DNA from 2 places in the Desemzia sp. C1 genome. Region 1 is predicted to be linked to the other one. Evidence: a T-box and tRNA genes for the amino acid it is inferred to sense, from the RefSeq annotation. Region 1 holds a T-box; the other holds one or more tRNA genes.
What was found. A T-box is a leader RNA that pairs with one kind of tRNA and senses whether it is charged. The one in region 1 lies ahead of leuS (leucine--tRNA ligase), so its partner is inferred to be a tRNA-Leu.

Region 1 (4,937 bases):
TTCGATAAGACCCATCTAAAGGGTTTTGATATGGCTAGTCTGGAAAAGTTTGCTCTTGAAACCAGACGTGCCGAACTGGCTCACTGGGCTATGATTCCGCCGGCTGGTTTATTCTTTTTTTGGAATCCGGCTTGGGCAGGATGGATCATGATTGGTTATGCGGTATTATTCAATTTGCCTCTTATTTTTGTTCAACGGTATAACCGCCCGCGGTTAGAAAGAATGGTACGGAGAAAAGCTGAGCGGTCAGAAGTAAACCAGCGTATGCCTCATAAGTTGTCTCGTAAACACAAATGGGTGAGAGAGTAACCTAAAAGGCTCCTTTTTGATGGATTTCTCATCAAAAAGGAGTCTTTTAGGTGTAGAAGGATCAAAATAAATTCAGTTGTTGAGGAGCTAACCCAGAAAAGTCGATGCCTAAGATGGACTGCAATTCTTTTGCATTTTTCGCAGCATGGCCGCCGGAATTGTTGTTGAAAATAACGGCGACTTCACGACTTTCTTTTTCCAGTGTTAAAGCTATGTCAGCGAGCTGTTGGAGTTCTTTTGTGCTGTATTCATAAAGTGTTCTTTCTTCTCGCCAGTTGCGGACATTGCTGCCTTGCCAACCTTCAAAATTCCTTCCATGGAGTCGTAAAAGCGTCAACTCTGGATGAGTACTTTTTACAACTAAAGGAACACTGTTGTTTGGTGTTTGCGGCTGATCCACTACTGTATGGATAAAGTGATGCTGAGTTAAAAAGGTGAGAGTAGCTTCTTTATTTTTCTCACTGTACCAACTAGAATTGCGAAATTCGATTGCTATTGGAGCATCTTTCATCCAATTTCTGATCTTTTTTAAATACTCTTTGTTTACAGTTGTGCAACCAAAGTAAGGCGGAAATTGAAACAAAAAAGCTTTCACATGATTCTCTTCCAATAAAGGTGTGAAACGATTCAAAAAAGCTGAGAACATCGCTTCTTCACTGGGAAAATCATCGAACCAGTTTTTATGTTGAGTCATAGCCTGATAAGCTTTAGGAATAAACTGGAAAGATTCAGGTACTCTTTGATGCCAGCTGAGTATGTTTTTTTCTGGAGGGATGGCATAAAAGCTAGTGTCCATCTCCACAAAAGGAAAATGACTAGCGTAGTCTTCCAGTTTTGTTTTTCGATTTACTTCAATCAAAGGATGGTCGTTCCATCCAGTCAGACCGATAGTGATCATTGGCTTGCCTCCTAATTGCAATGATGAATCATTGCTCTAATGAACCGAAATCTTTTCCAGTATAGCGATCAAAAAGTTCAAATAATTCGGGGTCTATTTTCTTTAAAGAAACAGGCCGATTTGTCCCGCTTAAAAAACAGTGTTTGCTTTCGCCGACACCCCGCAGTTCATTCGTTTGTTTGTCGATAACGCGATAAGAAATCTGTAAACGAATGCCATTGAATACTTCAATTTTTGGAATGATATAAACATGATCATTGTACCGGACCATGGACTTGTATTCGCAATTTACACTAAGCACAGGAACAATAATTCCGCGTTTCTCCATTTGATCGTACCCAAATCCAATCTGATCCATTAGATCAGTTCTCGCTTCCTCGAACCAGCGGATATAATTGGAATGATGAATAATGCCCATTTGATCTGTTTCATAGTATTGCGCTTTGTGTTCATATAATTGATACTGATTTTCCATTGTTGTTCCTCATTTCCAGATATTCCGTCAACTTTTTATCAAAGGTCTTTAAGTTGAGCGTCTTTCTCTATAATAGGGTATTTTAGGAGGTTTTGGCAATCATTCTACTTTAAATAAAGATAACACCTTTTGCTGTTGTTAAAAATTCTTTAACGAACTTGAGATAAGGAGGGCAGAGAAAGTCATCCCTCTTAAAAAAGCGTTGATTCTGGTGGAGTAATTTGTTAGAATAAAACTAATAGTTAAAAGACAGTGATAAGGAATAGTAGAAATGTCCCTTTTTTAGAGAGTGCATGGGTGGTGCAAATGCATAAAGACACATTTTGAACTCGCCTTTGGAGTCGCTTTGCTGAGAAAGAACCCAAGTAAGCAAAGACGTTTCATCCGCGTTAAGGATATGATGAGGCTGTTTTAAGTTTTAAGCAGCAAAATTAGGTGGTACCACGACTGAGAATTTGAGTTCGTCCTAAAGCACAGAGAAGGAAACGACTTTGTGTTTTAGGGCGTTTTTTTTTATAATTTTTTTTAAGAAGGAGCAAACAATCATGAGTTTCAATCATAAGACTATTGAAAAAAGATGGCAACAGTACTGGGATGAAAACAAAACATTCCGTGCAACAGAAGAATCAGATAAAAATAATTTTTACGCAATGGACATGTTTCCTTACCCGTCAGGTTCAGGACTGCATGTAGGACATCCGGAAGGGTATACTGCAACCGACATTCTTTCTCGAATGAAACGTGCGCAAGGATACAATGTATTGCATCCAATGGGATGGGACGCATTTGGGTTGCCAGCTGAACAGTATGCTTTAGATACAGGAAACGACCCGGCAGAATTTACAGCTAAAAATATCCAAACCTTCAAACGTCAAATCCAATCTCTTGGATTCAGTTTAGACTGGGATCGAGAAATCAATACAACCGATCCAGAATATTACAAATGGACTCAATGGATTTTTACAAAATTATACGAAAAAGGCTTGGCTTATGAAGCTGAAGTAGCTGTAAACTGGTGTCCTGCATTAGGAACCGTTTTGGCGAATGAAGAAGTTATTGACGGTAAAAGTGAACGTGGTGGACATCCGGTCTACCGTAAACCCATGAAACAATGGATGTTGAAAATCACTGCTTATGCAGATCGTTTACTAGAAGATCTGGAATTAGTAGACTGGCCAGAAAACATCAAGGACATGCAACGCAATTGGATCGGAAAATCTGTTGGGGCAAATGTCACTTTTAGCGTAAAAGATTCTACTGAAGAGTTTACTGTTTTTACTACTAGACCGGATACACTTTTTGGAGCAACGTATGCTGTTTTGGCTCCAGAGTCAGATTTGGTTGAAAAAATCACTACACCAGAGCAAAAAGAAGCTGTTGAAGCCTACATCAAAGACAGCAGTCTGAAAAGTGATTTGGACCGTACAGATTTAAACAAAGACAAATCAGGAGTATTTACAGGAGCTTATGCCATCAATCCGGTAAACGGAAAAGAGATTCCAATCTGGATCGCAGACTATGTATTAGCTTCCTATGGAACTGGCGCTATCATGGCCGTTCCTGCACATGATCAACGCGACTGGGAATTTGCAACGAAATTTGATTTAGACATCCTTCCGGTCTTAGAAGGCGGCGACATTTCAAAAGAAGCTTTTACAGAAGACGGCATCCACATCAATTCAGAATTCTTAGATGGTCTTGGAAAAGAAGAAGCTATCGAGAAAATGAATGCTTGGTTGGAAGAAAAAGGAATCGGTAAAAAAGAAACGACGTATCGCTTGCGTGACTGGTTATTTGCTCGACAACGTTACTGGGGAGAGCCAATTCCTGTTATTCATTGGGAAGACGGTACAACTACTACTATTCCGGAAAATGAATTGCCATTGATTCTGCCTGTTACGACAGAAATCAAGCCGAGCGGAACAGGTGAGTCTCCACTTGCCAATATTACAGAGTGGGTGAATGTTGTCGATCCAGAAACCGGTAAAAAAGGAAAACGCGATACGAATACAATGCCGCAATGGGCGGGTAGTTCATGGTACCACTTGCGTTATATCGATCCGCATAACACAGAGCAATTAGCTGATCCTGAAAAACTAAAACAATGGCTTCCAGTGGATATTTATATTGGTGGAGCAGAGCATGCTGTATTGCATTTGCTGTACGCACGCTTCTGGCACAAATTCTTATACGATATCGGTGTAGTGCCAACTAAAGAACCGTACCAAAAACTGTTCAACCAAGGAATGATCCTGGGAGAAAACAACGAGAAAATGTCTAAATCAAAAGGAAATGTTGTTAATCCGGATGATGTAGTAGAAGAATACGGCGCAGATACATTGCGTGTTTATGAAATGTTCATGGGACCATTAGATGCTTCTATTGCATGGAGTGAAAATGGACTTGAGGGAAGCCGCAAGTTCTTAGACCGTGTATGGCGTTTGATCATTGATGAAGAAGATAAATTGCGTGACCGCATTACTAACTTCAACGATGGAAAACTAGACGTTGTGTATCATCAAACCGTGAAAAAAGTCACAGAAGATTTTGAAGCTTTGCGCTTTAACACTGCTATTTCTCAGTTGATGGTATTTGTTAATGAAGCGTATAAAGCTGAAGCTCTCCCTGTTGGATACATCAAAGGATTGATCCAAATGCTGGCTCCAATTGCACCTCACGTAGGAGAAGAGTTATGGCAGAGAGCGACTGGTTCAACAGAAGGGATTTCATACGAGGCATGGCCTGTATACGATGAAAAATATTTGGAAAAAGACGAAATCGAAGTTGTCTTCCAAGTTAACGGCAAATTAAGATCAAAAGTTCAAGTTTCCAAGACAATCTCAAAAGATGAGTTGGAAAAATTAGCGATGGATGATGAAAAGATCCAACAATATCTAGAAGGTAAAACGATTCGCAAAGTGATTGTAGTACCTGGGAAATTAGTCAATATTGTAGCTAACTAAACTAAGATTCAATCAAACAAACAACTTCTGACTAAAAGATTAATATTCTTTTTTTAACAACAAATGTGCTATTATTCTTATAAAGAGTAATAGCACATTTTTTTGTTTTAAGAACTCAAATGAGTTGCTTAGGGGGGAGAAAAGTGGAAGCCGGATCCTGGTTTGCGATAGCTATCGCAGTGGCCGTTGCTATCGGTTTATTTGACGATAAAAAGAAGAAAACAAAGAAAAGAAAACGGAAGTAAAGAAAAAACAGATTGATACACTTTAGCTAGAAAGCTCCAGCCAACTA
Region 2 (4,937 bases), 1.4 Mb from region 1:
GTTGGAAAGTAAAACGAGCAGATTGGAAAACGGTTCAATTTATTTTCGGTCCCGTTCGGTACCGGCGTACGCTAATGGTGGATACTAATAATCAGAACCATTATCCACTAGATGAATGGTTAGGCATTCGAAAATATCAACGCCATAGCCCACTAGTAGAAGTAAAAGTGTCAGAGTTGGTGAGTAAAGCTACTTATCGAGATACCGCAGCTATTCTAAACGAATGGACGGCCATTACGCTGAGTCATCAAACAGTCGGCAGTCTTCTTAAACGCGTTGGAGCAGCACAATCACGTGAGGATGAAGAAAATGTATTGGAACTAGAAGAAGCCACGGAGTTGCCCGAAGGAAAAAAGGTGGACTATTTTTACGCCGAAGCGGATGGGGTTTTTGTACGTGGGACAGAAAAGAAAAAAAGCTTAGAAGTTCGTCATGCCATCCTTTACGAAGGCTGGGAGAAAAACGGAAAGCGCGTCTCTTTAAAAGAACCCAAAGCCATCATGACGACTAAAAAAACCGCTGGTTTTTGGGCAGAAGTTCAAGCCTTTACAGCGAGCCGTTATTCGTTGCAGCAAGCTCAAATCATTACCAATAGTGACGGTGGACAAGGGTATACCGCAGACAAATTCCAAGAAGCTTTTTCTCAATCGAACTATCCTGTTTTAAATCAACTAGACTCTTATCATGTCTTCCAAGGCTTAAACCGCGCGTTTGGATCGCAAACTAACGTTTTTAAACAGCATGTCCGTCAAGCATTAAAAACGCATGATTTAGATGAATTAACTATTTGGTTGGATACGTATGAAAGTACATTAGACGAGACACCGGCAGTGGAAAAATTGAATACGTTCAGAACATACGTATTACGGAATTGGGATCGGATTTTCGACTGGCGTGAAAAAGCAGAACAAGTGCCGAAGGACGCAAGAGGTTTAGGCGCAATGGAGTCGAATCAACGGCATATTTCTTTTCGAATGAAAAAACGTGGGATGCATTGGAGCGCAGAAGGCTGTGAAGCTATGGTAAAAGTAAAACAAGGCATGTTCAATCACACCTTACGCGAAGCCTATCTTCATCAGCAAAATAGAAGTACTCGGCAACAACGCAAGTTGAAACAAACGGTTCGTTTATCGTCGTTATTGCATGAGAAAACACGGCAATCAGTTGGTGCAAAGAATGGGACGATTCCATTATATGCCTCTCGTTCATCAGCAATAGGACAATTAATTAAAAGTTTTCGTTAATTCCTGTCTTATGGGAGAAGGTTCCTGGTTTTAGGAACGTTCTTCCATAAGATGGGCCAGCAAACGGTGGAGCCGTGCGGTAGCTGACAAGTGTACAAAAATAGAGTGCCTAAACTAGCGGAGTAATAGGACGCTCGAGAAAAACTTGACACAAACCGTTTATCAGGATGCCTTTACAATTTTTTGCAACACTGGTAAAATAATCAGTGTTGTGACATGCGGTTGTGGCGGAATGGTAGACGCGCTGGCTTGAGGGGCCAGTGGGAGAATCTCCCGTGGAAGTTCGACTCTTCTCAGCCGCATATATATACGGAACTGATAGGTCCTATTAATTAGTCTAATAGCTAATTAAAGGGGCTTTTTTTGTTTATATACCAACGTTTAATTCGTTTATTTTTAATTTTCCACTAATAATTTTATATGCATATCATTTTATAAAAATTCAGATTAGTGATATGGTACACTTTGTAATAAAAAATTATTATTGGGGGCATTTTAAATGAAAGTTATTGTCGTAGGAACATCACATGCTGGTTATGAAGCCATTCAGACATTGATAAAAGAACAACCAGACGCTGAATTGCATTTGTACGAACGTGGAGACACAGCATCGTTCTTGTCTTGTGGAATCCAAAGTTATTTAGAAGGGATCGCAGAATCTCTTGATAGCTTACACTATGCAACAGAAGATTCATATATCGAGCAAAACGTTAACGTACATATGAATAGTGATGTTGTTGGGATCAATCCAGAAGCTAAAACGATTACGGTAAAAACAACCGATGGAGAAACTGAAGAAAGTTATGACAAATTGATCATCTCTCCAGGTGCAATGCCAGTTCGTATTCCTATTCCTGGTACTGACTTAGACAATATTTTCTACGTACGTGGCCGTAACTGGGCTGAAAAAGTTAAAAACCGCATGAATCACTCGAAAAAAGCTGTTGTTGTAGGTGGAGGATACATTGGTATTGAGGTTGCTGAAGCCTTTACTAAAGCAGGTATCGAAACAACGGTCATTGATTCTCTTGATCGAGTATTGAACACTTATTTAGATAAAGAATTTGTAGATGTATTAAACGAAAATATGGAACAAAATGGATTGACTGTCCGTACAAGTGAAATGGTTAAAGAAGTTATTGGAGAAAACGGAACTGTTACTAAAGTCATTACAGATAAAGGTGAATACGAAGCAGATACAGTAATTATGGCTGTAGGTGTTCGTCCAAATACAAAATGGTTGCAAGGCATCGTTGAATTGAATCAAGACGGAACAGTAGTAGTTGACGAGTATTTAGAAACGTCTGCAAAAGACATCTATGCAATGGGAGACGCGACTAAGATTCCATTTGCTCCAAACCATGGTTCTAAATTGATTGCTTTAGCTTCAAACGCTCGTCGCCAAGGTGTGATTGCAGCTAAGAACATTATGGAGAAAAAAGTTAAAATGCCGGAAGTTTCTGGAACTTCAGGATTAACGTTGTTTGATTACAAGTTAGCTTCTACAGGTGTAAAAGATATTGATCAAGATTCAATTGATGCTGAAGTAGAAAGTACATTCGTAGTGGAAAACATTCGTCCTACATTTATCGATGACGAAAAAGTAATGATGAAGATTCACTTCGAAAAAGAAAGTCACCGTATCGTAGGGGCACAATTGATGTCGACTTACGATGTGACAGCTTCAATCAATGTAATTTCTGTAGCGATTTCTTCTGGCTGGACATTAGAGCAATTAGAGTTTGCTGATTTCTTCTTTCAACCAGGATTCAACCGCCCATGGAACTACTTGAACGTTCTAGCGCAAAAAGCTTTAGACGGTAACTTTGATAACGAGAAACTGTAAAAAATAAACACAAAAATAGCGTTAAACTGATTTGAATCAGTTTAACGCTATTTTTTATACTCAAGAAAACAACATATTCGAAATCGTCAAAGTCATAGGAAGAGTGATGATGGATAGTAGCGTGGATAAAACAACGATTCTAGCCCCGTACTCATAATTCCCGCCATAAATTTGAGAAAAGAGAGCAGTATTGATGGCTGAAGGTGCGGCAGAAGCAATCGTCAGAACCATTAAAATCAAATAATTATCGATTGGCAATATCCATAATATAAACATTCCTACTAAAGGATAAAGGATCAATCTCAAGAACGTGGTCCAATAAGCCGCTTTTGAATTGAAGATATCAATCAGATTGCTCTTAGCGATGTAACTACCTAATAAAATCATGGCTAAAGGAGTATTTAGTGAACTTAAATCATTAAACGCTTCTGATAAAACGAAAGGCAAAGGGATTTGAGTCAGATAGAAAAATAAGCCGACATACAACCCGATAAAAGCTGGGTTAAGCAAAGCATTCTTTAACTGCACCATTCGTTTATCTCCAGTAACGGTATAGATACCATAAGTCCATTGAAAAGTAATGGAAACTACCATAAAACCAGTCATAAAGAAGACACCTTCATAACCCAAAACAGACATCACCAAAGGAATTCCCATGAAGTTTGAATTGGAAAAAGTAGCAGCAAATTTATCGATCCGTTGTTCTTTTTTTAACAAGAAATGATTTAAAAAAGCTCTTGAAGAGAGCAACAGGAAAGATACACCCATTGTCATTATCAACAAACCCATTTGGTTAGATTCAAAATCTTGTGTAAATGCATTGATCAAAATGATAGGCGTTATGTACTTAGTCAGCATATTAGCAATTTGCTGAGTACCATCATCATTTAAAATATTTTTTTTCATTAAAAAATAGCCAAAAAAGATCAGCAGAAACATAATGCTCATTTGTCCAACAATAATAGCGGAAATATTCATCTAATTAAAATTCCTTTCTTAATCTGAAATAAAACACTATTAGTACTAGTATACGGGTCATTGGCAAAATAAAAAAGGGAATTCATTTATTTATCTGGCTTAGAAAATAGTATAAAAGAAGAACAGAACAAGTATTGGTTTTGAAAAGTATTTATAGCTGTGAGGCATAAAATATCTTATTTGATGCATTAAAAAAGACTGTCTAACTGTACAAGAAATAAAAGAAGAGCAGAATAATAATCTGCTCTTCTGGTTAGTTTATTGAATTCAATTTCCTATGTTACCAATCTTTCAGCTGTTAACGTACAGCCAGACGAGATAGTTGGATCACCTTAACCTTTCTTTTTGGAGTAGAAACTCAAAAGATTAATGACAGTCCCCTCCTTTTGATTAAGTAGAGTGAATAATAATCCGCCAAAGGTTATGGAGTTGGGTTTGGAGGTTTATTACGTCTAGCCAATGAATCCAATAACATAGATGAGATAAGTTCAGTAAAAGGATGCGCTTGGTTGACCATTTGACCACTCCTTTATTCTATGTTTATAAAAAAACAGCCTCTAGCACAAGGCTAAAGACTGCTTCATTTATCTGAGGTTATTGTATCGTCTGTCTACAGAGTCACGGGCTTGTACGCGTACGCGAACAGCTTTTCTTTTTAACATAGAAAAGTGAGCACGCAGGAAAAGTGCTGAGGTTACAAACATCATGAATCCTGAACTGAAAATCAATGTTTCTGTGTTCATATTTCTCATCCTCTCTCCTAAAAATCCTTCGGTCCTGCTACACTTAAAGTAAAACCATTTACTTTTATTACACCTTCATTATCTCTTATTCATCGGAATACTTCAACAAAAACACTCACTTTCTTT

Region 2: it encodes a tRNA-Leu, which carries the amino acid that the T-box ahead of leuS (leucine--tRNA ligase) is inferred to sense. The anticodon was not compared.

The regions. Positions count from the first base shown of each region.
Region 1 covers NZ_JAJIZP010000003.1:1,777,140-1,782,076, forward strand. Annotated here, with positions in the region: gene LMF32_RS09100 (glycosyl-4,4'-diaponeurosporenoate acyltransferase) at 1-309, shown strand, start outside; gene LMF32_RS09105 (DUF72 domain-containing protein) at 371-1,207, opposite strand; gene LMF32_RS09110 (acyl-CoA thioesterase) at 1,236-1,682, opposite strand; T-box leader at 1,926-2,154, shown strand; gene leuS (leucine--tRNA ligase) at 2,228-4,645, shown strand.
Region 2 covers NZ_JAJIZP010000003.1:337,016-341,952, reverse strand. Annotated here, with positions in the region: gene LMF32_RS02045 (ISLre2 family transposase) at 1-1,244, shown strand, start outside; tRNA gene LMF32_RS02040 (tRNA-Leu) at 1,463-1,546, shown strand; gene LMF32_RS02035 (FAD-dependent oxidoreductase) at 1,744-3,090, shown strand; gene LMF32_RS02030 (AEC family transporter) at 3,151-4,068, opposite strand; gene LMF32_RS02025 (hypothetical protein) at 4,653-4,811, opposite strand.